One region of the Actinomadura sp. NPDC049382 genome, then DNA from elsewhere that is predicted to be linked to it. Evidence: riboswitches for the same ligand, from Rfam matches in the RefSeq annotation. Region 1 holds a riboswitch; each other region holds the start of a gene.
What was found. Region 1 has a riboswitch for thiamine pyrophosphate ahead of AB0K34_RS17025 (cytosine permease). Riboswitches for the same ligand answer to the same signal wherever they lie in the genome.
Positions count from the first base shown of each region.

Region 2: linked by a shared signal. The riboswitch ahead of thiC (phosphomethylpyrimidine synthase ThiC) and the one ahead of AB0K34_RS17025 (cytosine permease) in region 1 are both predicted to bind thiamine pyrophosphate.
Region 3: linked by a shared signal. The riboswitch ahead of thiO (glycine oxidase ThiO) and the one ahead of AB0K34_RS17025 (cytosine permease) in region 1 are both predicted to bind thiamine pyrophosphate.

Region 1 is NZ_JBFARO010000023.1:54,137-61,514, reverse strand. It holds gene AB0K34_RS17030 (PAS domain-containing protein) at 1-1,993, opposite strand, end outside; gene AB0K34_RS17025 (cytosine permease) at 2,070-3,440, opposite strand; TPP riboswitch at 3,433-3,550, opposite strand; gene AB0K34_RS17020 (rhodanese-like domain-containing protein) at 3,606-3,941, opposite strand; gene AB0K34_RS17015 (SSI family serine proteinase inhibitor) at 3,989-4,450, shown strand; gene AB0K34_RS17010 (VOC family protein) at 4,539-4,880, opposite strand; gene AB0K34_RS17005 (ribbon-helix-helix protein, CopG family) at 4,882-5,061, opposite strand; gene AB0K34_RS17000 (FAD-binding oxidoreductase) at 5,166-6,476, shown strand; gene AB0K34_RS16995 (hypothetical protein) at 6,748-7,378, opposite strand, start outside.
Region 2 is NZ_JBFARO010000132.1:11,817-19,194, forward strand. It holds gene AB0K34_RS39395 (anthrone oxygenase family protein) at 1-267, shown strand, start outside; gene AB0K34_RS39400 (DUF1838 family protein) at 337-1,311, opposite strand; gene AB0K34_RS39405 (metallophosphoesterase) at 1,438-2,274, shown strand; gene AB0K34_RS39410 (TetR/AcrR family transcriptional regulator) at 2,287-2,943, opposite strand; gene thiC (phosphomethylpyrimidine synthase ThiC) at 3,115-4,839, opposite strand; TPP riboswitch at 4,835-4,948, opposite strand; gene tsaA (tRNA (N6-threonylcarbamoyladenosine(37)-N6)-methyltransferase TrmO) at 5,037-5,459, shown strand; gene AB0K34_RS39425 (sensor histidine kinase) at 5,516-6,679, shown strand; gene AB0K34_RS39430 (CDP-alcohol phosphatidyltransferase family protein) at 6,882-7,378, shown strand, end outside.
Region 3 is NZ_JBFARO010000172.1:2,214-9,591, reverse strand. It holds gene pknB (Stk1 family PASTA domain-containing Ser/Thr kinase) at 1-88, opposite strand, end outside; gene AB0K34_RS42990 (DMT family transporter) at 125-1,072, opposite strand; gene AB0K34_RS42985 (thiazole synthase) at 1,217-1,996, opposite strand; gene thiS (sulfur carrier protein ThiS) at 1,993-2,193, opposite strand; gene thiO (glycine oxidase ThiO) at 2,190-3,317, opposite strand; TPP riboswitch at 3,307-3,419, opposite strand; gene AB0K34_RS42970 (FAD-dependent oxidoreductase) at 3,514-4,731, shown strand; gene AB0K34_RS42965 (Rv2175c family DNA-binding protein) at 4,810-5,184, shown strand; gene thiE (thiamine phosphate synthase) at 5,336-6,004, shown strand; gene AB0K34_RS42955 (hypothetical protein) at 6,075-6,236, shown strand; gene AB0K34_RS42950 (serine/threonine-protein kinase) at 6,287-7,378, opposite strand, start outside.

The sequences.
Region 1 (7,378 bases):
GCAGCACGAGCCGCATGCACGTTCCCTCGCCCGCACGCGCGCCACCTGCGGGTCCGCGGCCGGGCGCGGTCCGCAGGAGCGCGGGCGGACGGCTTATGGTCCGTTCCATTTCTGGCACTTCACCACTTGGGGTGACGTTGTCCGCATTAGTGTGAGATCTCTCACGTTCAGCCGGATGAGCTGAGATTCTCCCGCCTTGTGCCTCTGTCAGCCGTTTGACGATGTACAGCCCGAGCCCGATGCCGCCGAAGCGGCGGCGGTCCCCGGCGTCCCCCTGGACGAACCGCTCGAAGATCCGCTCATGGTCGCCGGCCGGGATGCCGATCCCCTCGTCCACGACCTTCACCACGATGTCGGCGCCGTCCGGGTAGGCGTGGACGCTGACCGTCCCGCCGTCCGGCGAGTACTTGAACGCGTTCTCCAGCAGCTGCCCGAGCACGATGTCGGTCGCCATCGCGTCCCCCCGGCACGGCGGCAGGTCGGGCGCGATCTCCAGCTCGACGCGGTGCAGCGGCGACAGCGACCGGAACCCGGCGACGACGCCCTCCAGCACCCGGCTCAGGTCGAACGGCTCGATCGTCACGGCCAGCTCGTCGGCCCCGGCCCGGGAGCCGAGCAGCAGGTGCTCGACGAGGCGGGCGAGGGACTGGGCGCGCTCGGCGATGGTGGCGACGGCGGTGCGGCGGTCGGCGTCGGCCAGCTCGTCCCACCGGTTGACCAGGGTGGACGCGAAGCCCTGCACGACCGTGATCGGGGTGCGCAGCTCGTGGCTGGTGGTGGCGAGGAACAGGTCCTTGGCCTCTTCGAGGGCCTTCGCCTCGGACACGTCGCGGAAGTCGACGACCAGCTCGCCGGTCTCCTCGATCTCGGCGGCGAGGACGTTCAGCCACGTCCCCGACTCCAGCCGGAACGTGAGCATCTCGCCGAGCGCGGGCATGCCGAACGGCAGCGGGCGGCCGATCGCCTCCTCCGGCGGGACGCCGGTCAGCGCGTGCGCGGCCGGGTTCCACTGCCGGACGACGAGGTCGTGGTCGAGCACGGCGATGCCGTCCGCGCTGGAGTCGATCACCGCGCGCTCGTGCGCCCGCTGCCGGACGACCTCCGCGTACGCGACGGCGTTGCCGACCGCGACGCCGGCGTGCCCGGCGAGCAGCTCCAGCAGCTCCAGCTCGGTGTGCCCGGCCTTGCTGCCGGAGAAGAGCGCGTAGAGCGCGCCGTACGGCCGGTTCTGCAGGTAGGACAGGCCGAGCGCGATCGTGTGCAGGCCGGGCAGCTCGGACCAGATCAGGTCGCCGAGGCGCCGCGCGCCGGTCGCGAGCTTGACGGTCTTGCCGGACCGCAGCAGCTCCCCGACGAGGCTCGACCGCAGCTCGGCGGTGCGGTCGCGCATGTGCTCGGGCAGCCCGGTCATGCTGACCAGCCGCAGCCGCTCGCCCTCGATCCGGACGAACCCGCCCGCGTCGGCGCCGGTCAGCTCGATCAGCGCGGTGGTGATCCGGTCGAGGACGACGTTCAGGTCCAGTTCGGCGTTGAGGTCGGCGACGATGTCGTTCAGCCGCCGGACGAGCCGGGCCCGCTCGGTCATGTGGTGCTGGACGATCTCGTCCTCCTCGACCGGGTGGTACACCCCCACCCAGCCGAGCAGCGTGCCGCCCGGGTCCTGCAGCAGGCTCGTGTCGATGCGCACGTCGATGAGGCGGCCGTCGCGGTGGAAGCGGCGGGTGGCGATCGAGATCTGCCCGCTGTCGCCCGGCCCGGCGGGCCGGGTGAGCAGCCGCTCCTGGACGGCGTTGTGCTCGGCCTTCAGCTCGTGCGGGACGATCGGCGGGACGCGCCCGATCATCTCCGCGGCGCTCCAGCCGAACATGCGCTCGGCCGCCGGGTTCCACACCGTGACCCGGTGCCGCTGGTCCACCGCCACGATCGCGTCGGCGGCGCTCTCGATGACGGCCCGCGCGATCGGATCGTGGACGTGCTCGTACACGTCTGTCATCGTGCCACCGGACTCCGGCGCGGCGCCGGGTAACTTGCATCGAAAATTGCCACGGGAACCTTACCTTCTGGTAAGGCTACCGCCTGGTAAGCCTCCCGATGAGGAGCGCGGCCGCGCCCGCGACCAGGAACGACAGCAGCGAGGCGCTCATCCAGCTCTGCGGCGTGAAGTGCACCGCCTCCTGGACGTCCCGCCAGAAGCCCGCCCAGTGCTCGACCGTGCCCGGGTTGATCAGCTGGTAGACCGCGAACCCGACGGCCCAGGCCGCGATCATCCCCCAGCGGGACGGCGCCCGCCGCGACACGTCCCACCCGTCCAGCTCGGCCTCCTTACTGCCCGAGGTCCGGCGGCGGCCGAGGAAGAAGTCGGCGGCGAGGACGCCCAGCATCGGCACGAACACCGACCCGATCAGCGTGAGGAAGCCCGCGTAGTCGCCGATGTCCAGGACGAGCGCGAGGACGGTGATGCCGGCGCCGAGCGCGACGCTCAGCACCCGGCGGTCGGCGCGCGGGAACAGGTTCTGGATCGACACGGCGGTGGAGTAGGTGTCGGCGAACGACTGGTCCGCCTCCCGCAGCACGAAGATCGCGAAGAAGACCACGCCGAGCGTGGCGCCGAGGAACGGGTCGAAGATCCTGGTGCTGTCGCCCGCGACCAGCGCGAGCGCCAGCAGGCCGAGGACGTAGGCGATGATCTGCGTGACCGAGTAGCCGACGGACGCCGCGCCGAACGCCGCCCGCTCCGACCGCGAGTGCCGGGTGTAGTCGGCGGCGACCGGCACCCAGGAGATCGACACCGCGAGCGCGGCGTCCGCGCCGATCCAGAAGCCGCCCCACGAGCCCTCCGACAGGTCGGGCAGCGGCTGCCGGACGAGCTCCACGTAGAAGTAGACCAGCGCGATCCCCACCGCGACGGTGACGTACCGGCGCAGCAGCCGCACCGAGCCGAGCGGCCACACCGTCAGCACGGTCGTGATCACGCCGGCCGCGACGACGTAGCCCCAGCGCGGCACGCCGTCCCACAGCTCGCGGGCCGCGTCCGCGATGACGATCAGCTCGAACGTCCCCCAGCCGATGAGCTGCGCGATGTTCAGGACCGTCGGCGCGTACGACAGCCGGGCGCCGAACAGGCCGCGCAGCAGCACCATCGCGGGCTGCCCGGTGCGGGCGCCGGGGACGGCGGCGAGGCCGAGCATCAGCCCGCCGAGCGCCGTCCCGACGGCCATCGCGACGATGCCCGCCATGATGGAGATGGTCGGCCTGCCGTCGGCGTCCGGCGCGAGGACGGTGTAGGCGCCGGAGAAGGCCAGCAGGCTGACGCCGAGGTTGGCCCAGAAGGCGCTCTGGTCCCAGAACCCGAGGACCTTGGGGGCGGGCTCGTCGAGGGTGAAGGGGGCCTCGTTGGCGGGCGGCTCGCCCTGAGGGCGCCGTTCGACGTCGGACGTCACGGGACACGCTCCCTACGCCGGCATTACCCGGACAGGTTCATGCGGTCGGCGGCGCCCTGCTGGCCGCCCTCTCAGCCCGGCTTGTGGCCCGAGCTCCCGCGGTTATCGGTCAGACCTGATCGTACAACCGCCCGTCGCGCCCCAGAAGGGGGCATACGGTACGGATCACGCCACGAACGGCGGCCGGCCGCCGGCGCCCTCCATGGGCCGCCCGGCCTCCGCCCAGCTCTGCATCCCGCCGTCGACGTTCTTGGCCAGCCAGCCCGCCTGGTTGAGCGCCACCGTCACCTGCGCCGACCGCACCCCGGACCGGCAGATCACGAACACCTCCCGGTCGCGCGGGACCTCCCCGGCCCGGTCGCCCAGCTGCCGCATCGGGATGTGGACCGCCTCGGGCGCGTGCCCGGCGTCCCACTCGTCCTGCTCCCGGACGTCCAGCAGGTAGCCGTCCTGCGGGACGTCGGCGGCACCGACCGCCGGTACGTCTTCCCCGAAATTCATCACACCCCCCATGGAACCGCGCGAACCGGCCCCGCGTCGAATCACGCATGCGGTATCGGACGCTCCTGTTCGCCGCGCCCGGCGTGGCCATGCTCCTGACCCTGGCCGCCTGCGGTGACGAACAGGCCAACGGAAATCCCGCCGCGGAGCCTTCGGGCACCACGTCCGTGCAGCCCTCCGGCACCCCGGCGGACACGCTCACCATCACCGTCAGGGCCTCCGCGGAGGCCCCCGCCAAGACCTGGACGCTGACCTGCGATCCTCCAGGCGGTACCCATCCGAAGGCCGCCGACGCGTGCGCGGCCCTGACCAAGGCCAAGGAACCCTTCAAGCCCGTCCCCAAGGACCAGATGTGCACCAAGATCTACGGCGGCCCTGAGATCGCCACGGTCAAGGGCACCTGGCAGGACAAGCCGATCGACACGAAGTTCACCCGCCAGGACGGCTGCCAGCTCCACCGCTGGACGCAAGTGGCCCCCGTCTTCGGCAACGTCCCGAAGGTCCGCTGAACCAGCCATCCCCGTTCCGGCTAGGTTCCCCACCCCAGGCCCCGGCCCGACCGCCGGGGCCTGACCACTTCAGGGGTTCCCGGACCGGTCAGTTCTTGGGGGCCTGCAGGCTCCACAGGCGCCCGTCGGGGTCCCGGACGGTCATCTCCCGGGTCCCGTAGTGAGTGTCCTCGAACGGGGTGACCACCTCGACGCCCGGTTCGGCGGCGAACCGGTCCGCGTCCGGCACCTTCAGCGCGATCTGCACGCCCGGCTCCCGGTCCTCGGGGACCTCCACGACGACGACGTAGGCCCCGTCGCCGTTGCGGAACACGCCGGAGCCGTCGCCGGCGGTCACGTCGAGCTCGAACCCCAGCGCCTGGAAGAAGCCCGCGGTCCTCCCCCAGTTGCGGGTCTCCAGGAAGACCGCCTCGATCCCTTCGGTCGCCATGTCAGGACTCCTTTCCGGAAGAGCGCCGCTCCCGGCCGCCGGCGTCGTCGAGGTAGAGGCGCAGCGCCTCGGCGACCAGGGCCGACAACGACATGCCCGTCTCGATCGCGTGGTGCTTGACCTGCCTGATCAGCCCGATCGGCAGGTACACGTTGAACTGCTTGACGTCCTCGTCGCCCATGGCGGCGATGCTAGCATCCTAGCCTGCTAGCAAGCTAAGGCGTACGGACGTCCCGGTCCGCGACCGGGGGCCGGCGGCCGGGCGTCCGGGTGAAGGAGGCCGGTATGACGAGGGGCGACCTGCGAGGAGCGGTCAAGGGCCGGGTGTGGCGGCGGGGCGATGACGGCTTCGACGCGGCGCGCAGGGCCTGGAACCTGACGGTCGAGCAGCCGGTGGCGGCCGTGGTGGAGGCCGCGGACGCCGAGGACGTGGCGGCGCTGGTCCGCTACGCGCGGCGGTCGGGCCTGGCGGTGACCGCCCAGGCCGGCGGCCATGACGCCTCGGGTGACGTGGAGGGCGTGATCCTGCTGCGCACCGGCCGGCTGGACGGGGTGCGGGTGCGCCCGTCCGAACGGGTGGCCGAGGTGGGCGCGGGGGTCGGCTGGGGGCGGGTGCTGGCGGAGGCCGGGCCCCACGGCCTGACCGGGCTGGCGGGCAGCTCACCGGTGGTCAACGTGACCGGCTACACGCTGGGCGGGGGGCTCTCCTGGTTCGGCCGCAAGCACGGCTGGGCCGCCGACAGCGTCCGCGCCTTCGACATCGTGGACGCCGACGGGAACCGGGCCCGGGTGACCGGCGCGTCCGACGCCGAGCTGTTCTGGGGGCTGAGAGGCGGCGGAGGCGACTTCGCCCTGGTCACGTCGCTGGAGTTCGATCTGCATCCGGCGCCGCACCTGTACGGCGGGAGGGTGGTCTGGCCGGACGCGCGCGGCGGAGCGGTGTTCGAGGTCTTCCGGCAGATCACCGACGCGGCGCCGCCCGAGCTGACCGTCTGGTTCAGCCGGTTCGCGTTCCCCGGCGCCCCGCCCATGGTGGCGCTGGACATGACCTACCTGGGGGATCCGGACGAGGGCGCGGCGCTCGTGCGCGGCCTCGACGCGATCGACGGCGTGATCAGCGACAACCGCGGGCCGCTGGCGGTGGCCGACCTGGGCGACGTCGCCGGCGAGCCGACCGCTCCATCCTCCGGGCTGCCCCGCGCGGAGCTGCTGACGCACCTGGACGAGGGGCTGGTCACCGAGCCGATCGACCCGCTGATCTCCATCCAGATCCGGCATCTGGCCGGCGCGCTGGCCAAGCCCGGCGCCGGCGCGAGCGGAGCGCTGGACGAGCCGTACCTCCTCCAGATGACCGGCGTCGGCCCCGACCCGGACCTGGCGCACGCCACCCGCGCCCGCCAGCGCCGGCTCGTCGAGCGGTTCGGCGGCGCCATCACCGGGCGCAAGCCGTACACGCTGCTGACTCCTGAGGAGAGCGTGGCCGACGCCTTCCCCGAGCCGACCCTCGACCGCCTGCGCGAACTGAAGCGCGCCCGCGACCCGCAGAACGTCTTCCGCGCCAACCATCCCGTCCTCAAGCAGGAGACCCAGCCGTGAGGGCTTGATGGCACCCACGCAGCTGGACCGAGGAAAACATGCCTGCGTCGACATGGCCGTCGACACGCACGCTGGCGATGTTCCAGAAGAGCCACGCCATGACCTCGGCGGCACGGTTGTCGAGGTCGAGGCCCGGTTGGGCACGGCCCCCACAGCGTCTGTTCATCCGACCCGAGGGCGGGCGCTTGGGAGGCTCCGCTCACTCCCGCGGAGATGAGGTGCATCGGGTGGCGGCGCCGTGGGGCCTGGGCGGCGCCGCCAGCCGATGCGGCTAGATCCAGCCGCCGATGCTGCGGTTCTGGGAGACGGCGGTGTCGAAGGCGAGGGGGCAGGCGAGGATGAGCGTGCGCATCGGCTCCGCCTGCTGCGCGTACATCTGCAGGACGTAGCGGTCGGCGCCGGTGAACATCTGCGACAGGAACTCGCCGTAGCCGTCGAAGCCGCGCTGGATGCGGGCGACCTCCTGCTGCTGCCAGTCGGTGACGCGGCCGCTCAGCAGCTCGTAGTAGCCGATCTGCTGCTCCTGCGCGGTCAGGATCTCCCAGCCGCGCAGCGCCCGCTTGCGCAGGTGGCCGATGAGGCCGCCCTGCGGGGTGAGCACCTGCATCTGGGGCGTGCCCATGAAGCCGTACGGCTTGTAGAAGAGGAAGTACGGCATTCCGTCGGGGCGGTAGATCGTCAGCTTCCGCTCGGCCTTGGTCTGGCTCGCCTGGTTGAGGACGCGGAACGCCTTCTTCGCGCCGCTCACGCCCTCTTCACGGACGTAGGCGGACGGCTGCCCCTGCGGGCTCCAGATCGTGTAGTTCGCCTCGGTCGAGAAGAACTGCGCGGGCTGGTCGTAGACGAGGATCGGCGAGGCGTAGAGGTCGGGGGCGGCCTGCTGGGGCATCTGCTGCTGCGGG
Region 2 (7,378 bases), on a different contig from region 1:
CTGGACCAGAAGTCGGCGGCGATCCTGTTCTTCGTCGCGGCGGGCGTCTACTTCGTGGGCGCGCTCGTCCCGAGCTTCGCCGTGAACATCCCGATGAACAACGACCTGGACGCCGCGGCGATCCCGAAGGACATGGCCGAGGCGGCGAAGCTCTGGTCGGACTACTCCGGCCGCTGGACCGCCTGGAACACCGTCCGCGCCGTGTTCAGCTGGGCGAGCGTGCTCGCGATGAGCCTGGGCGTCTACTACTGGGGCAAGAACAACTGACCCCTTAGGCAGCTGAACGCGGAAGCGGCCCGCGCCCCTGCGGAAGGGGACGCGGGCCGCTTCGCCGTTTCACCTGCCGTTCCGCGCGCACCATTCGGCCCATGTGAGGGCGCCGTTCTGGAGCTGCTTGCGGTAGAAGGACGTCCACGAGGTCTCCGACGGCGCCGGCGCGCCGGGGGCCTTCTTGTAGAGGGGGTAGTCGCGCTCGACCTCGGCCTTGAGCCAGGGCTCCAGGTCGTCCCACGAGTCCAGGGTCCAGCTCCGCGCGTGGAAGAGGAGCCGGGCGCGGGTGTCCTTCTCCGGGACGCACATCGACGGGACGAACGGGCTGGACCGCGTCCAGCTGTTCGCCACCTCCATCGCCCCCTTCGGGACGCCGTGCGCCCGCCGCGCCGCCTCCCGCTTCCCGATGTAGAAGTCGAACATCTCCCAGGCGGTGTAGACGCCGCCGGGAAGGCCGAAGTCGTCACCGGTCAGGGCCTCGATGTCGGTGCGCGGCGGGATGTCGGACACCTGGGCGAGGTTGCGCCCGACGTCCTTGAGCGGACCGAGCCGGAACTGCGGCGTGATGGGGAACGGCCCGAAGTCGACGTCGTCGTTGTTGACCGGCACCAGCGGATACGTCCTCCCGTCGAGCGGGTTGCGCCATTCCCTCAGCACCTTCGCCGGGTCCTGCGGATCGGTGTAGAAGACGACCTCGCGGCTCAGCTGGTACAGCTTGTTGGTGCCGGGCTCGCGGTAGAGGCGCCGGATGTTGTAGCCCTCGAACCCGAACAGCCGCGTCCCGTGCCGCAGGCGCGGCGCCAGGGCGTCGCCCGGCACGTCGGCGTACACGTAGCCGGAGATGCGGTACAGCATGTCCTTGCCGTCCGGCCGCCCGAGGACCTGCAGTTGGAGGCGGGTGTCGCGGTCCTCGACCTGCGCGTACAGCGGCCCGGGGGCGGACGGTCCGGAGACGGGGCGGGCGGCCGCCGCCCCCGGCACGGACCACAGCAGGGCGGCGGCGGCCGCGCCGGTGAGCAGGGCCGTGAGCGGTCGTCGCATGCGGACTCCTCGGTGGCTCGTGAGACGGAGATCACGCCATGCAAGCACCCCGCGGCCCCGGCGTCACGCCCCCACCGGCGGGGGCGGGCCCCGGTGCGGCGTCCGCCCGGGGCTTACGATCTCTGGATGGGCGGCGTCTACGCGATCAGCGACCTGCATGTGGGATTCCCCGAGAACCGCGCGTTCGTCGACGGGCTGCGGCCCGGGTCCGCGGACGACTGGCTGATCGTCGCCGGCGACGTCGCCGAGCGGTTCGCCGACGTCGAGTGGACGCTCCGCACGCTGCGCGAGCGGTACGCCGCCGTGCTCTGGGTCCCCGGCAACCACGAGCTGTGGACGGTCAAGGACGACCCGGTGCAGCTGCGCGGGGAGGACCGCTACCGGCGCATCGTCGACATGTGCCGCGGCCTCGGCGTGCTCACCCCTGAGGACCCGTACCCGGTCTGGGACGGCGAGGGCGGGCCCGTGACGATCGCACCGCTGTTCCTCCTCTACGACTACACGTTCCGGCCGGACGGTGCGTCCACCAAGGAGGAGGCGCTCGAGATCGCCCACGAGGCGGGCGTCGTGTGCACCGACGAGGTCTACCTGCACCCCGACCCGCACCCGACGCGGGACGCCTGGTGCGACGCGCGGATCGCCTACACCGAGCAGCGCCTCGCGGCCTTGGAACCGGGGACGCGGACCGTGCTCGTCAACCACTGGCCGCTGGTCCGGGAGCCCACCCGCGTCCTCTGGTATCCGGAGTTCGCGCAGTGGTGCGGCACCGAGCGCACCGCCGACTGGCACACCAGGTTCGGCGCGGTGGCCGTGGTGTACGGGCACCTGCACATTCCCCGGACGATCTGGACCGGCGGAATCCCGCACATCGAGGTGTCGGTCGGCTACCCGCGCGAATGGCGCAAATGGAGCGGCGCTCCGCGCGGGCCGCGCCGGATCCTGCCCGTCCCGGAGACGAGCTGACCGGCGAAGCGGCTACGTCCGGCCGGGCACCATGCCGGCGGCGGCGAGCGACAGCAGCCGCCCGGCGGCCTCCGGCTCCCGCTCGGTGACCGCCGCGATGGCGCCGGTCAGCCACAGGACGTCGGCGAACACCGCCTCCGGCGGCGTCTCCCCGGCCCGCTGCGCGCGGGCGAACAGCGCCTCGGCCGCCTCGCACATCGCCCGCCGCGAGGGCGCCGGCTCCGAGCGCTCGTCCCGCGGCGTGCTCTCGTCCCGCTGGGCGATCTCGTCCCGCTGTGCGATCTCGTTCCGCAACGTCACCTCGTCCCGCAGCGACGCGACGGCCGGGGCGGCCAGCCCCTGGTACGCCGCCACCTGCGCGGCGAAGGCGCGCAGCCAGGTCAGCAGCGCCTCGCCGGGCGCGGGGTCGGCCAGGAGCTCGCGGGCCCTCGCGGCCAGTTCCGCGTAGCCGTCGGCGAGCAGCGCCTCCAGCAGGTGCTGGCGGGTGGGGAAGTGGCGGTAGAGCGTCCCGATGCCGACGCCGGCCTGCCGGGCGACGGCCTCCAGGGACGCCCCGGCCCCGTCGCGCTCGAAGATCTCGCGGGCCGCGGCGAGCAGCCGCGCCCGGTTGCGGCGCACGTCGGCGCGCATCGCGCGCGCGGGGGCCTTCGGCGTGTCGTCGCTGGTCACGTGAGTGGTCGGTCCTTTCCCGGCGGGGACGGGCCTGCGGCGATTCGGGGGGATCCGCGGCTTTGGAACGGTCCCTTGATACTAGCCGCGCCGCGCACCCCGGGCCCCGCCGGGATGCGCGGGCCCGCCGCGGAACGGTCCGCGCCGGGCCCGCGCCGACCTGCGCTTACATCAGGACGGGCCGGGCGACAGGGGCAGCTGCACCCGCCCGCCGGCGGCCCGGAACTCCGCCGCCTTCTCGCGCATTCCCGCTTCGAGCGCGGCCTCGCCGTCCAGCCCGCGCTCGTCGGCGTACCGCCGGACGTCCCGGGTGATCTTCATCGAGCAGAAGTGCGGGCCGCACATCGAGCAGAAGTGCGCGGTCTTCGCCGGCGCCGCCGGCAGCGTCGCGTCGTGGAACGCGCGGGCGGTGTCCGGGTCGAGCGAGAGGTTGAACTGGTCCTCCCAGCGGAAGTCGAACCGCGCGTCCGACAGCGCGTCGTCCCACGCCTGCGCGCCCGGATGCCCTTTGGCCAGGTCGGCGGCGTGCGCCGCGATCTTGTAGGCGATGACGCCGGCCTTGACGTCCTCGCGGTCCGGCAGCCCGAGGTGCTCCTTCGGGGTGACGTAGCAGAGCATCGCCGTGCCGTGCCAGCCGATCATCGCGGCGCCGATCGCCGAGGTGATGTGGTCGTAGCCGGGCGCGATGTCGGTGGTCAGCGGCCCGAGCGTGTAGAACGGCGCGCCGTCGCACCACTCCTGCTGCCGGTCCACGTTCTCCTTGATCTTGTGCATCGGGACGTGGCCCGGCCCCTCGTTCATCACCTGGTTGCCGTACTCGGCCGCGATCCTCGTCAGCTCGCCCTGCGTGCGCAGCTCGGCGAACTGCGCCTCGTCGTTGGCGTCGGCGATGGAGCCGGGGCGCAGCCCGTCCCCGAGCGACCAGGTGACGTCGTAGGCGGCGAAGATCTCGCACAGCTCCCGGAAGCGGGTGTAGAGGAAGTTCTCCTCGTGGTGCGCCAGGCACCACGCCGCCATGATCGAGCCGCCCCGGGACACGATCCCGGTCTTGCGGCGCGCCGTCAGCGGCACGTACCGCAGCAGCACCCCGGCGTGGACGGTCATGTAGTCGACGCCCTGCTCGGCCTGCTCGACCACCGTGTCCCGGAAGACCTCCCAGGTCAGCTCCGCCGGGTCGCCGCCGACCTTCTCGACCGCCTGGTACAGCGGGACGGTTCCGACCGGGACCGGCGAGTTCCGCAGGATCCACTCCCGCGTGGTGTGGATGTCCCGCCCGGTCGACAGGTCCATGACCGTGTCGGCGCCCCACCGGGTCGCCCACGTCATCTTCTCGACCTCGTCCTCGATCGACGACGCCACCGCCGAGTTGCCGATGTTGGCGTTCACCTTCACCAGGAAGTTCCGGCCGATGACCATCGGCTCGGCCTCCGGGTGGTTGACGTTCGCGGGCAGCACAGCCCGCCCGGCCGCCAGCTCGTCCCGGACGAACTCCGGCCGCACCCCCTCCCGCAGGGCGGCGAACTCCATCTCCGGCGTGATCTCGCCGCGCGCCGCGTACGCGCGCTGCGTCACCGCTCCGCCGGTCGCGCGCCGCGGCCGCCGCGGCAGGACGTCCTCCCGGACGGGCGCCGCCTTCCGCCCGTCGTCCTCCGGCCGCACCGCCCGCCCCTCGTACGGGGCGGTGTCGCCGCGCTCGGCGATCCACGGCTCCCGCAGCGCGGGCAGCCCCCGGCGGACGTCCGTCCGCTGCTCCGGATCGGTGTACGGCCCTGACGTGTCGTACAGGACGACGACGTCGCCGTTGGTGAGCGGCACCTCCCGCATCGGGACCCGCACGTCCGGGCGCGAGCCCTGCAGGTAGGTCTTGCGGGCGGCTGGAACCACACGTTGTGTCATGACGACTCGATCTCTCCCTACGCCGGCATTACCCGGTCAGGTTCATGCGGTCAGCGGCCGTCTCAGCCGCTATCTCAGCCCGGTTCGCCGGACCCCCGCGATCTGTCGCCCCCGACGCTAACCCGGACGGCCCCCGTTGCCGCAACCGGCCGGGCCGGGGTAGAACGCGCCCGCGCGACGACTGAGAGGATCGGGGCATGATCGACTCTCACCAGGAGTTCGCGCTCACCCCGGTCGGCCGCGTCTCGTCCACGCTGACGGACCGGGCGTCGGCCCCCAAGCAGGGCGCCGAGGGCGCGCCCGAGGCGTGGCTGGTCTTCGAGCCGGCCGTGCTCCCGGCGCTGGACGGCCTCAGCCCGGGCGACCGGGTCTTCGTGCTGACCTGGCTGCACCTGTCGCCCCGCGACGTCCTGCGCGTGCACCCGCGCGACGACCCGTCCACCCCGATGCGCGGCGTGTTCGCCACCCGGTCCCCGGACCGCCCCAACCCGATCGGGCTCCACCCCGTGGAGATCCTGGAGGTGGAGGGCGGCCGCGTGCGCGTCCGCGACCTGGAGGCCCTGGACGGCACCCCGATCCTGGACGTCAAGCCGATCCTCGCCCGGGAAGCGGGCGCATAGCCCCGCCCCGCCAGGGGCGGTGTGCGCTGATCGCGGAGGTCGGGGAAGATGGACGGGTGGTGACGCTGCCCCGGTTGAACGCGACGGTCTCGGACGCCGTGCTCGCGGCGGTGCTCGCGGGGGTCGCGGCCGCCGCCGCGGTGGCCTGGCCCGGCGTCCGGGAACTGGACGCGGTCGGCGCGCTGCTGCTGGTCGCGGCGCACGCGCCGCTCGCGGTGATCAGGCGGTGGCCGGCGCCGGGGCTGGTGGCCCTGGTCGTGCTCGTGCTGCCCTACCACCTGGCCCAGTACCAGCACCACGCGCTCGTGCCCGCCGAGGTGATCGCGCTGTTCGCCTACGCGGTCCTCGGGCGCCGGGTGCGGGTCGTCCTCAGCGTCGTGGCGTTCCTGCTGGCCGTGTGCGTGATCGGGATGGCGATGCGGGCGGGCGGCAGCTCGGTCCGCGAGCAGGTCGCGGTCATCGAGGCCGTGGTGTCGGTGGTGATCGCCGTCCAGGTGTGGCGGGTGCACCGCGCGCGGCTCGCGACCATCACCGAGCGGGCCGAGCGGGCCGAGCGCACCCGCGAGGAGGAGGCGCGGCGGCGGGTCGCCGAGGAGCGGCTGCGGATCGCCCGCGATCTGCACGACCTCCTCGCGCACAGCATCACGCTGATCGGCGTGCAGGCGGGCGCGGCGGCCCACCTCGTGCGCGGCGACCGGCCGCTCGACCGGGCGGAGCTGGCCGACGCGCTCGGTTCGATCGCGGCCACCTGCCGCGACGCCCGCACCGAGCTGCGCGGCACCCTGCAGGTCCTGCGCGGCACCGACGTCGGCTCGTCCGGGGCGCTGCCCGGACCGGACGGCATCGCCGACCTCGTGCGGGCCGCGCGCGCCAGCGGGATCGACGTGGAGCTGTCGGACGGCGGCCTCGCGGCCGGGCTGCCGCCGGAGGTCGGCGTCGCCGCGTACCGGATCGTCCAGGAGGCCCTGACCAACATTGTCAAGCACGCCGCCGCGAAGCGCGCCACGGTGACCCTGGAGCGGGATGCCGGCGGCCTCCTCGTCCGGGTCGCCGACGACGGCCGCGGGCCCTCCGGGGCCGCGCCGGACGGCTTCGGCATCCTCGGGATGATCGAGCGGGCGCGCAGCGTCGGCGGCACGCTCGACGCGGGTCCGGGGGAGCGCGGCGGGTTCGTGGTCACGGCGGTCCTTCCGCTGGCCGACGCGGTCAGCCCGCGGTGACCGGCGCCGGGCCGGGCGGGCGCCGCGGCGGGGGCTTCGCCCCGCTCGACCCGTCCGCCGGGAACCTCCCGACTCGGCTGGCCGGTGCCGGAACGGTGCCGCCGGCGGGCACCCTCGGTTCAGGGGCCGGACGCCATCGGGGGCTTTCAACCCCTTACCGGTAGGGTCAGGATCAAGGGGACCAGGGGAGGCGAACGCGTCGGTGAGCACAGTGCGAGAGGCCCCGCAGGACCGGATATTCACGGTGCCCAACGTCCTCAGCATGGCGCGGCTGGTGGGCGTCCCGCTGTTCCTGTGGCTCGTCCTCGCCGAGGCGGACTGGTGGGCGCTCGGCGTGCTGGTGTTCGCCGGCCTGTCCGACTGGCTGGACGGCAAGCTGGCGCGGGCGCTGAACCAGACGAGCAAGCTCGGGATGGTGCTCGACCCCGCCGCCGACCGGCTCTACATCCTCGCCACGCTCGTCGGGCTGACCATCCGCGACATCATCCCGCTCTGGCTGGTGGTCGTGCTGGTCGCGCGGGAGTTCGCGATCCTGCCGATCGCGCCGATCATCCGGCGGCTCGGGTACGGCGGCACGCTGCCCGTCCATTTCATCGGCAAGGCGGGCACCATGTGCCTGCTGTACGCGTTCCCGCTGCTGCTTCTGGGCGACCACGACGGCGGCGCGGGGACGGCGGCGAAGGTCGCCGGATGGTCCTT
Region 3 (7,378 bases), on a different contig from region 1:
CCATGCCGCCGCGCGCGATGCGGGACTCGATGCGGTAGCGCCCGTCGAGCATCCGCCCGATGAGTGGATCTGCGACCGTCATGTCCATCGGTGCGAGTTTACGGGTGAACGGAAGTGGAACTCATCAGCCGGGAGTATGAGCATCCATGAGCCCCTGGGGTGATGCCTCTGGGGCGGGTGTGGCGCGCCGGCGGGCCCGGCTGCGGGAGACGGCCACGCCGGCCAGGCACAGCAGGCCGCCCGCGAGGGTGACCAGGCCGGGGACCTCGCCGAGGAACAGCCACGACATCGCGACGACGAGGGCGGGGACGGCGTAGGTGGTGGCGCCCATCTTCCCGGCGGACGTCCGGGCCAGCGCGTAGCCCCAGGTCGTGAACGCGAGCGCGGTCGGGAAGACGCCCAGGTAGATCATGTTGAGGGTGGCGCCGGCGGGGGCGTCGGCGGCCTGCTCGGCCAGCTGCCCGGCGAACGGCAGGCAGGCGAGCGCGCCGATGCCGCAGGCGAACGTGGTGAACTGCAGGGCGGAGGCGTGCCGCAGCGCGGGCTTCTGGCTCACCACGCCCGCCGCGTAGGTCACGGCGGCGACGAGGCAGAGCAGCACCCCGCCGACGGACGCGCGGCCCTCCCCGGACATCGACAGCCCGACGACGGCGGCGCCGGCGAACGAGACGGCCATGCCGACCACCAGCCGGGGCGAGATCCCCTCCTTGAGCAGCCAGCCGCCGAGGAGCGCGATCAGGATGGGCCCGATGTTGACGACGAGGGAGGCGGTGCCCGCGTCCACGAGCTGCTCGCCCCAGTTCAGCGCGACCATGTAGGCGCCGAACCACAGCACGCCCGCGGTGACGATGCCGGGCCAGGCCGCCCTGGGCGGGAGCCCCTCTCGGCGGATCGCCCAGAGCACGCCGAGGACGACCGTCCCGGACAGAAGGCGGCCGAGGGCGAGCGCGCCGGGCCCGTACTCGGCGCCGGCGCTGCGGATCGAGACGAACGCCGACGCCCACAGCACCACCGTGATCGTGGCGGCGGCGACCGCGCGCTTGTCGACGCGACCCGTGTTCTCCTGTTGCATGTCACGCACCTTAGGTATGGGTCGTTTCCATGAACACCGAAATGACGTGCCAGGTTGCGGCATGTCCGGGGTGAACGGACCCAGTTTGGTAAGGCGCAGGTTTCAGGTCCAGCGAATACTTCTATAGGCGACGCTTTAGCCCTGCTACGAAGTGGCGAGCCCCTCGAACGGCGAGGACGCCTGCGCGTAGCGGCGCTTCGGGATGCGCCCGGCCAGCCGCGCGAGCCGCCCCGCCTCGACCGCGTACCGCATCGCCGCGGCCATCCGGGCGGGGTCCTGTGCGCGGGTGACCGCGGTCGCCAGCAGCACGGCGTCGCAGCCCAGCTCCATGGCCAGCGCGGCGTCGGACGCGGTGCCGAGCCCGGCGTCCAGGATCACCGGGACGGTCGCCCGCTCGACGATCAGCTCGATGTTGTGCGGGTTGCGGATGCCGAGGCCGGACCCGATCGGGGAGCCGAGCGGCATCACCGCGGCGCAGCCGAGCTGCTCCAGCCGGTGCGCCAGCACCGGGTCGTCGTTGGTGTACGGCAGCACGGTGAAGCCGTCGTCGACGAGCTGCTCGGCGGCCTCCACCAGCTCGATCGGGTCGGGCAGCAGCGTGCGCTCGTCCGCGATCACCTCCAGCTTGACCCAGTCCGTGCCGAGCGCCTCGCGGGCGAGCTTGGCGGTGAGCACGGCCTCCCCGGCGGTGAAGCAGCCCGCCGTGTTCGGCAGCACCCGGATGCCGCACTCCTTGAGGACGTCCAGCACCGAGCCCCGCGCGGACGGGTCGACCCGCCGCATCGCGACCGTGGTCAGCGCCGTCCCGGACGCGGTCAGCGCCTCCCGCAGCACGTGCATGCTCGGCGCCCCGCCCGTGCCCATGATCAGCCGCGAGTCCAGTTCCTCTCCCGCGATGACCAGCGTGTCCTTCTGCACCCTCAGCCTCCTTGGACGGCGGTCAGCACTTCCAGCCGGTCGCCGTCGCGCAGCGGCGTGGTCTCCCACGCGGAGCGGCGGACGACCTCGTCGTTCAGCGCGGCGGCCACGCCGGTCCGCGCGGCGGTCACCGACGCGATCACCTCGGCCACGCTCGCGGCCTCGGCCAGCTCGCGCGGCTCGCCGTTGACGGTCACCTTCATGACGGCACCTCGGAGAAGCGGTCCGGGGCGAACGGCCCCGCGACCTCGGGGACGGGACGGTCCAGCAGCATGGCGGACAGGACGTCGGCGCTGACCGGGGCCAGCAGGACGCCGTTGCGGAAGTGCCCGGTGCCGAGGAGGAGGCCGGGGAGGGCGGACGGCCCCATCAGCGGCGCGTTGTCCGGGGAGCCGGGCCGCAGCCCGGCGGTGACCTCGGCGAACTCCAGCTCGGTGATGCCGGGCAGCAGCTCGCGGGCGTCGCGCAGCAGCTCCCACAGGCCGCCCGCGGTGACCCGCGTGTCGAAGCCGAGCTCCTCCTGGGTGGCGCCGAGGACGATCTCGCCGTCCGCGCGCGGCACCAGGTACACCGACGAGCCCTTCACCAGGCCGCGGGTGGTGCGGCGCAGGAACGGGACACGGGTGCGGAGCCGGATCACCTGGCCCTTCACGGGGCGGACCGGCGGCACGCTGCCGGGCGGCAGCCCCTCCAGGTCGCCGGACCACGGACCGGCGGCGAGCAGCACCTTGTCCGCGCGCAGCACCGTCCCGTCCTCCAGCCCGACTCCGGCCGCCGCGTCGCCCTCCACGACGATCCGGGCGGCCCGCTGCCGGACGAGCCGCACGCCGGTCCGCTCGCAGGCCGCGAGCAGGGCCGCGGTGAGCCGGCGCGGGTCGATGGAGCCGTCGGAGGGGGCGAGCAGCCCGCCGCGCACGCCGGGCGCGAGCATCGGCTCCGCCCGCCGGCTCTCCCGGCCGGTCAGCGCCTCGGCGGGGATGCCGAGGCTCTCCTGGAAGCGGCGCAGGTCGTCGAGGTACTTCAGGTCGTCGGCGTCGAACGCGACCTGCAGCAGCCCGTCCGTGCGGTAGCCGGTGCCGCGGCCGGTCAGTTCCTCCAGTTCGGCGACGAAGGCGCCGTAGCGGTCGCGGGAGGCGAGGCCGAGCCGCAGCAGCGGCTCCTCGCCGTAGGTCAGCTCGCTGACGGGGGTGAGCATGCCCGCCGCCACCGACGAGGCGCCGCTCGCGGGGGACGGGTCGACCAGGGTGACCCCGCCGCCCGCCGCCGCGGCGGTCCGCCAGGCGGTGGCGAGGCCGATGACCCCCGCCCCGACGATCACGATCTCCATGCGCGCTCCCTTCGCCGGCATGATCCGGATCAGGTCCGGCGGTCGGCGGCCCGCTCAGCCGCCCTCTCAGCCCGGTCGCACCGGACTCCCGCGCTCTGTCACGTTTTACCTGTTCCCTACCTTACGACCTCGATCGCGTCCCCCAACTCCTGGACAGGTGTCCACCCGAAATCGGCGGCGCATTAGGCTGCCCTTCATGGACAGGGTCATCGTCGTGGGTGGCGGGCTGGCCGGCGTGCGCGCCGTGGAAGCCCTGCGCAGCAAGGGGTACGAGGGCGCGCTGACGCTCGTGTCGGCCGAGCGTGAGCGGCCGTACGACCGGCCGCCGCTGTCGAAGGCCGTCCTCGCGGGCGACTCCGACGACACGACGGTCGACGCCGACTGGGACGCGCTGCGCTGCGACCTGCTGCTCGGCGAGCGCGCGACCGCGCTGCGGCCCGCCGCGCCGGGGCGCGGCGGGGTGCTCGCCACCACCGCGGGCGACCTGCCGTTCGACGGGCTGGTCATCGCGACCGGCGCCACCCCCGTCACCCTGCCGGGGGAGGGCCGCCAGCACGTGCTGCGGACCATCGGCGACTCCCGCGACCTGCGGTCCCGGCTGACCGGGGGCGCCCGGATCGTGATCGTCGGCGCGGGCTGGATCGGCGCCGAGGTCGCGACCACCGCCGCGAAGAAGGGCTGCCGCGTCACCGTCGTGGAGGCCGCCGACACGCCCCTCGCCAACGCGATCGGCCCCGAGGTCGGCGCGCTGACCGCCCCCTGGTACGCCGAGGCGGGCGTCGAGCTGCGCACCGGCGTGAAGGTCGCCGAGGTCGAGCCCGGCGGCCTCGCCCTCGCCGGCGGCGGCCGGATCGAGGCCGACGAGGTCGTGGTCGGCGTCGGCGTCCGCCCGGAGGTGTCCTGGCTGGCGGGCTCCGGGCTGCTGGTCGAGCGCGGCGTGGTCACCGACGGCGCGTTCCGCGTCTACGAGGGCGAGGAGGAGCCCGGCGCCCTCCGCCCGGACATCGTGGCGGTCGGCGACTGCGCCGCCTGGTGGTCGGCGCGCTACGGCCGCCGGCTCCTCGTCGAGCACTGGGACACCGCCCTCAACGCCCCCGAGACCGCCGCGGCGACCCTCCTCGGCGCGGACGCCCGCTACGACGCCGCCCCCTACTTCTGGTCCGAGCAGTTCGGCCGCATGGTGCAGTACGCGGGCAGCCACGTCGCGTCCGAGCGGCTCGTCCACCGCGGCGACCCGTCCGGCCGGAAGTGGGCGGTGGCGTGGCTGACCGGCGACCGGCTCGACGCGATCCTCACCGTCGACCGGCCCCGCGACCTGGTGCAGGCGCGGCGGGTGATCGCCGCCGGCACGCCGGTGGACCCGGCGGCGATCGCCGACCCGGACGTGCCCGTCCGGCAGGCCGTTCGCGGATAGCGATCGGCGGCGGCGGGCAACGGCTGTCCAGGGGGTTTGAGGCTTCCGAAGGCGTGGTAGCAAGGGGGCGTGACGCAGATGCACGCAACCGTTGACAGCGCACTCGACCCCCGGACCGACGCCCTCGCCGGCGACTGGCTCACCCTCCGCGAGACCGCCGAACGGCTCGGGATCCGGCCCAACCGGATCAAGCAGCTCATCCACGAGCACCGGATCCTCGCGGTGCGCCGGGAGGGGCAGCCGATGGTGCCCGCGGCGTTCATCAAGGACGGCCAGGTCATCAAGGGCCTGCCCGGCACGCTGACGCTGCTGTCGGACGCCGGGTTCGACGACGTCGAGACGATCCGCTGGCTGTTCACCGCCGACGACACGCTGCCCGGCACGCCGGTGGACGCGCTCACCGAGAACCGGGGGACCGAGGTCCGCCGCCGCGCCCAAGCCCTCGCCTTCTAGCCCCGCCCAGTTCAGGACCCTCGCCTTCCCGCCCCGGCGGCGCCGCCGGGACGCGCACATGACACGATCGCGGGGACGCGCGGCGGAACCACCGCCGCGCGGCCCCGCGATCCAGCCGTGATCTGAGCTTGTGAAAGGACGTGCCCCGGCCGTGTCCAGGCATCTCCCCTCCGAACGCGCCGTCGCGCTGCGCGCCCGGCTCGGCCGGGCCCGCCTCTACCTGTGCACCGACGCGCGGGAGCGGCAGGGCGACCTGCCGGAGTTCCTGGACGCCGTCCTCGCGAACGGCGTCGACATCGTCCAGCTCCGCCAGAAGGGCCTGGAGGCCCGGCAGGAGCTGGCCCACCTGGAGGTCTTCCGGGCGGCCTGCGAGCGGCACGGCGCGCTGCTCGCCGTCAACGACCGGGCCGACGTGGCCCACGCCGTCCGCGCCGACGTGCTGCACCTCGGCCAGGACGACCTGCCGGTGCCCGCCGCCCGCGAGATCGTCGGCGGCGACGTGCTGATCGGCCGGTCCACGCACTCCGGCGAGCAGGCGTCGGCGGCGGCCGCCGAGCCCGGCGCCGACTACTTCTGCGCGGGCCCGGTGTGGCCCACCCCGACCAAGCCCGGCCGTCCCGCGCCCGGCCCGAAGCTGCTGGAGTACGTGGCGGCGCAGCGGCCGTCGCGGCCCTGGTTCGCGATCGGCGGCATCGACCTCGGCACCCTCGACGCGGTGCTGGCCGCGGGCGCGACCCGCGTCGTCGTGGTGCGGGCGATCACCGAGGCGGACGACCCCGGCGCCGCCGCCGCGGAGTTCGCGCGCCGGCTCGCGACCTGAGCGTTCCGAGGCCGGTGTTTGACCCGGATCACGGTGCGGCGCGGCGGGACGATCACCGACAATGGGGATCATGAGCCTCGGACCCGACGACGACCGCACCGTCGAACTGGACGACGACCTGCAGATCCTGCCCGACCAGACGTCCGACGACACCGACGTCGGCTGGGGCGAGTGGCGCGGCGGCGGCGACGATGACGCCCGCCTGCTGGAGGAGCGCCCGCCGCACTGGTGAGCGGCCGGGCGCCCGCTCAGAACATCCTGCAGGTCAGAACTTCACGCGGTTCAGAACATCATGCCGAGCGCGAACCCCGCGACGACGACGGCGCCGAGCGCGACCATCATCCGCCAGCGGTAGCGCGGGATGCGCTTCGGGCGCGGCTTCGGCGCCGGCGTGCGGCCGTCCCGCAGCGCCCGGACGAGCTGCGGCGCGGTCGGCCGCGCCGCCGGGTTCTTGTCCAGGCAGCGGGCGGCGAGGTCGCGCAGCGGGCCGCGCATGTCGCCGAGGTCCGGCGGCCGGGAGGTGACGCGCCGCATGACGGCGGCGCTCGGCCCGGTGCCGAACGGCGGCCGCCCGGTCGCGGCGAACACCATCGCGGCGCCCCAGGCGAACACGTCGGCGGGCGGCCCGACCGGCTCGTCCTCGATCTGCTCGGGCGCCATGTAGGCGGGCGTGCCGACCGGGCCGGTGGTCAGCGGGGTGGCGGGCCCGAGGGCGTCGGTGGTGCGGGCGATGCCGAAGTCGATGACCTTGGCGCCGTCCGGGCCGAGCAGCACGTTGCCGGGCTTGAAGTCGCGGTGCACGATCCCGGCGCGGTGGATCGCGGCCAGCGCCGCCGCCGTCCGCAGCGCGGCCTTGCGCAGCTGCGGGGCGGGCAGCGGGCCCTGGTCGGCGACGACCTGCTGCAGTGACGGGCCCTCGACGTACTCGCTGACGATGTAGGGGCGGTCGCCGGTCATGTCGGCGTCCAGGACGCGCGCGGTGTGCCGCCCGGACACCTGCAGCGCCGCCTCCGCCTCCTTGACGAAGCGGCTGCGCGCCCGCTGCCCGGCGGCGATGCCGCCGCGCAGCAGCTTGACGGTGACGAGCCCGCCGTCACGGTCGCGGCCGAGGTAGACGACGCCCTGGCCGCCCTCGCCCAGCCGGGCGAGCAGCGTGTAGCCGGCGAGGCGGCGCGGGTCGTCCGGGCCGAGCGGCGTGCCGGGCCCGCGGTCGCGGTCCTGCGCGGGCCGGGACGCGCCGCCCTGGCGCGCCTGGCCCGCGGGGGCCTGGCCCACGCGGCCCTGCTTGGCGCCCGCGGGCTTGGCCGCGGGCTGCTTGGCGGGCTGTTTGGCGGTGGACGGGGCCGGGCGCGGCTTGGTCGCGCGTCCGGGGCG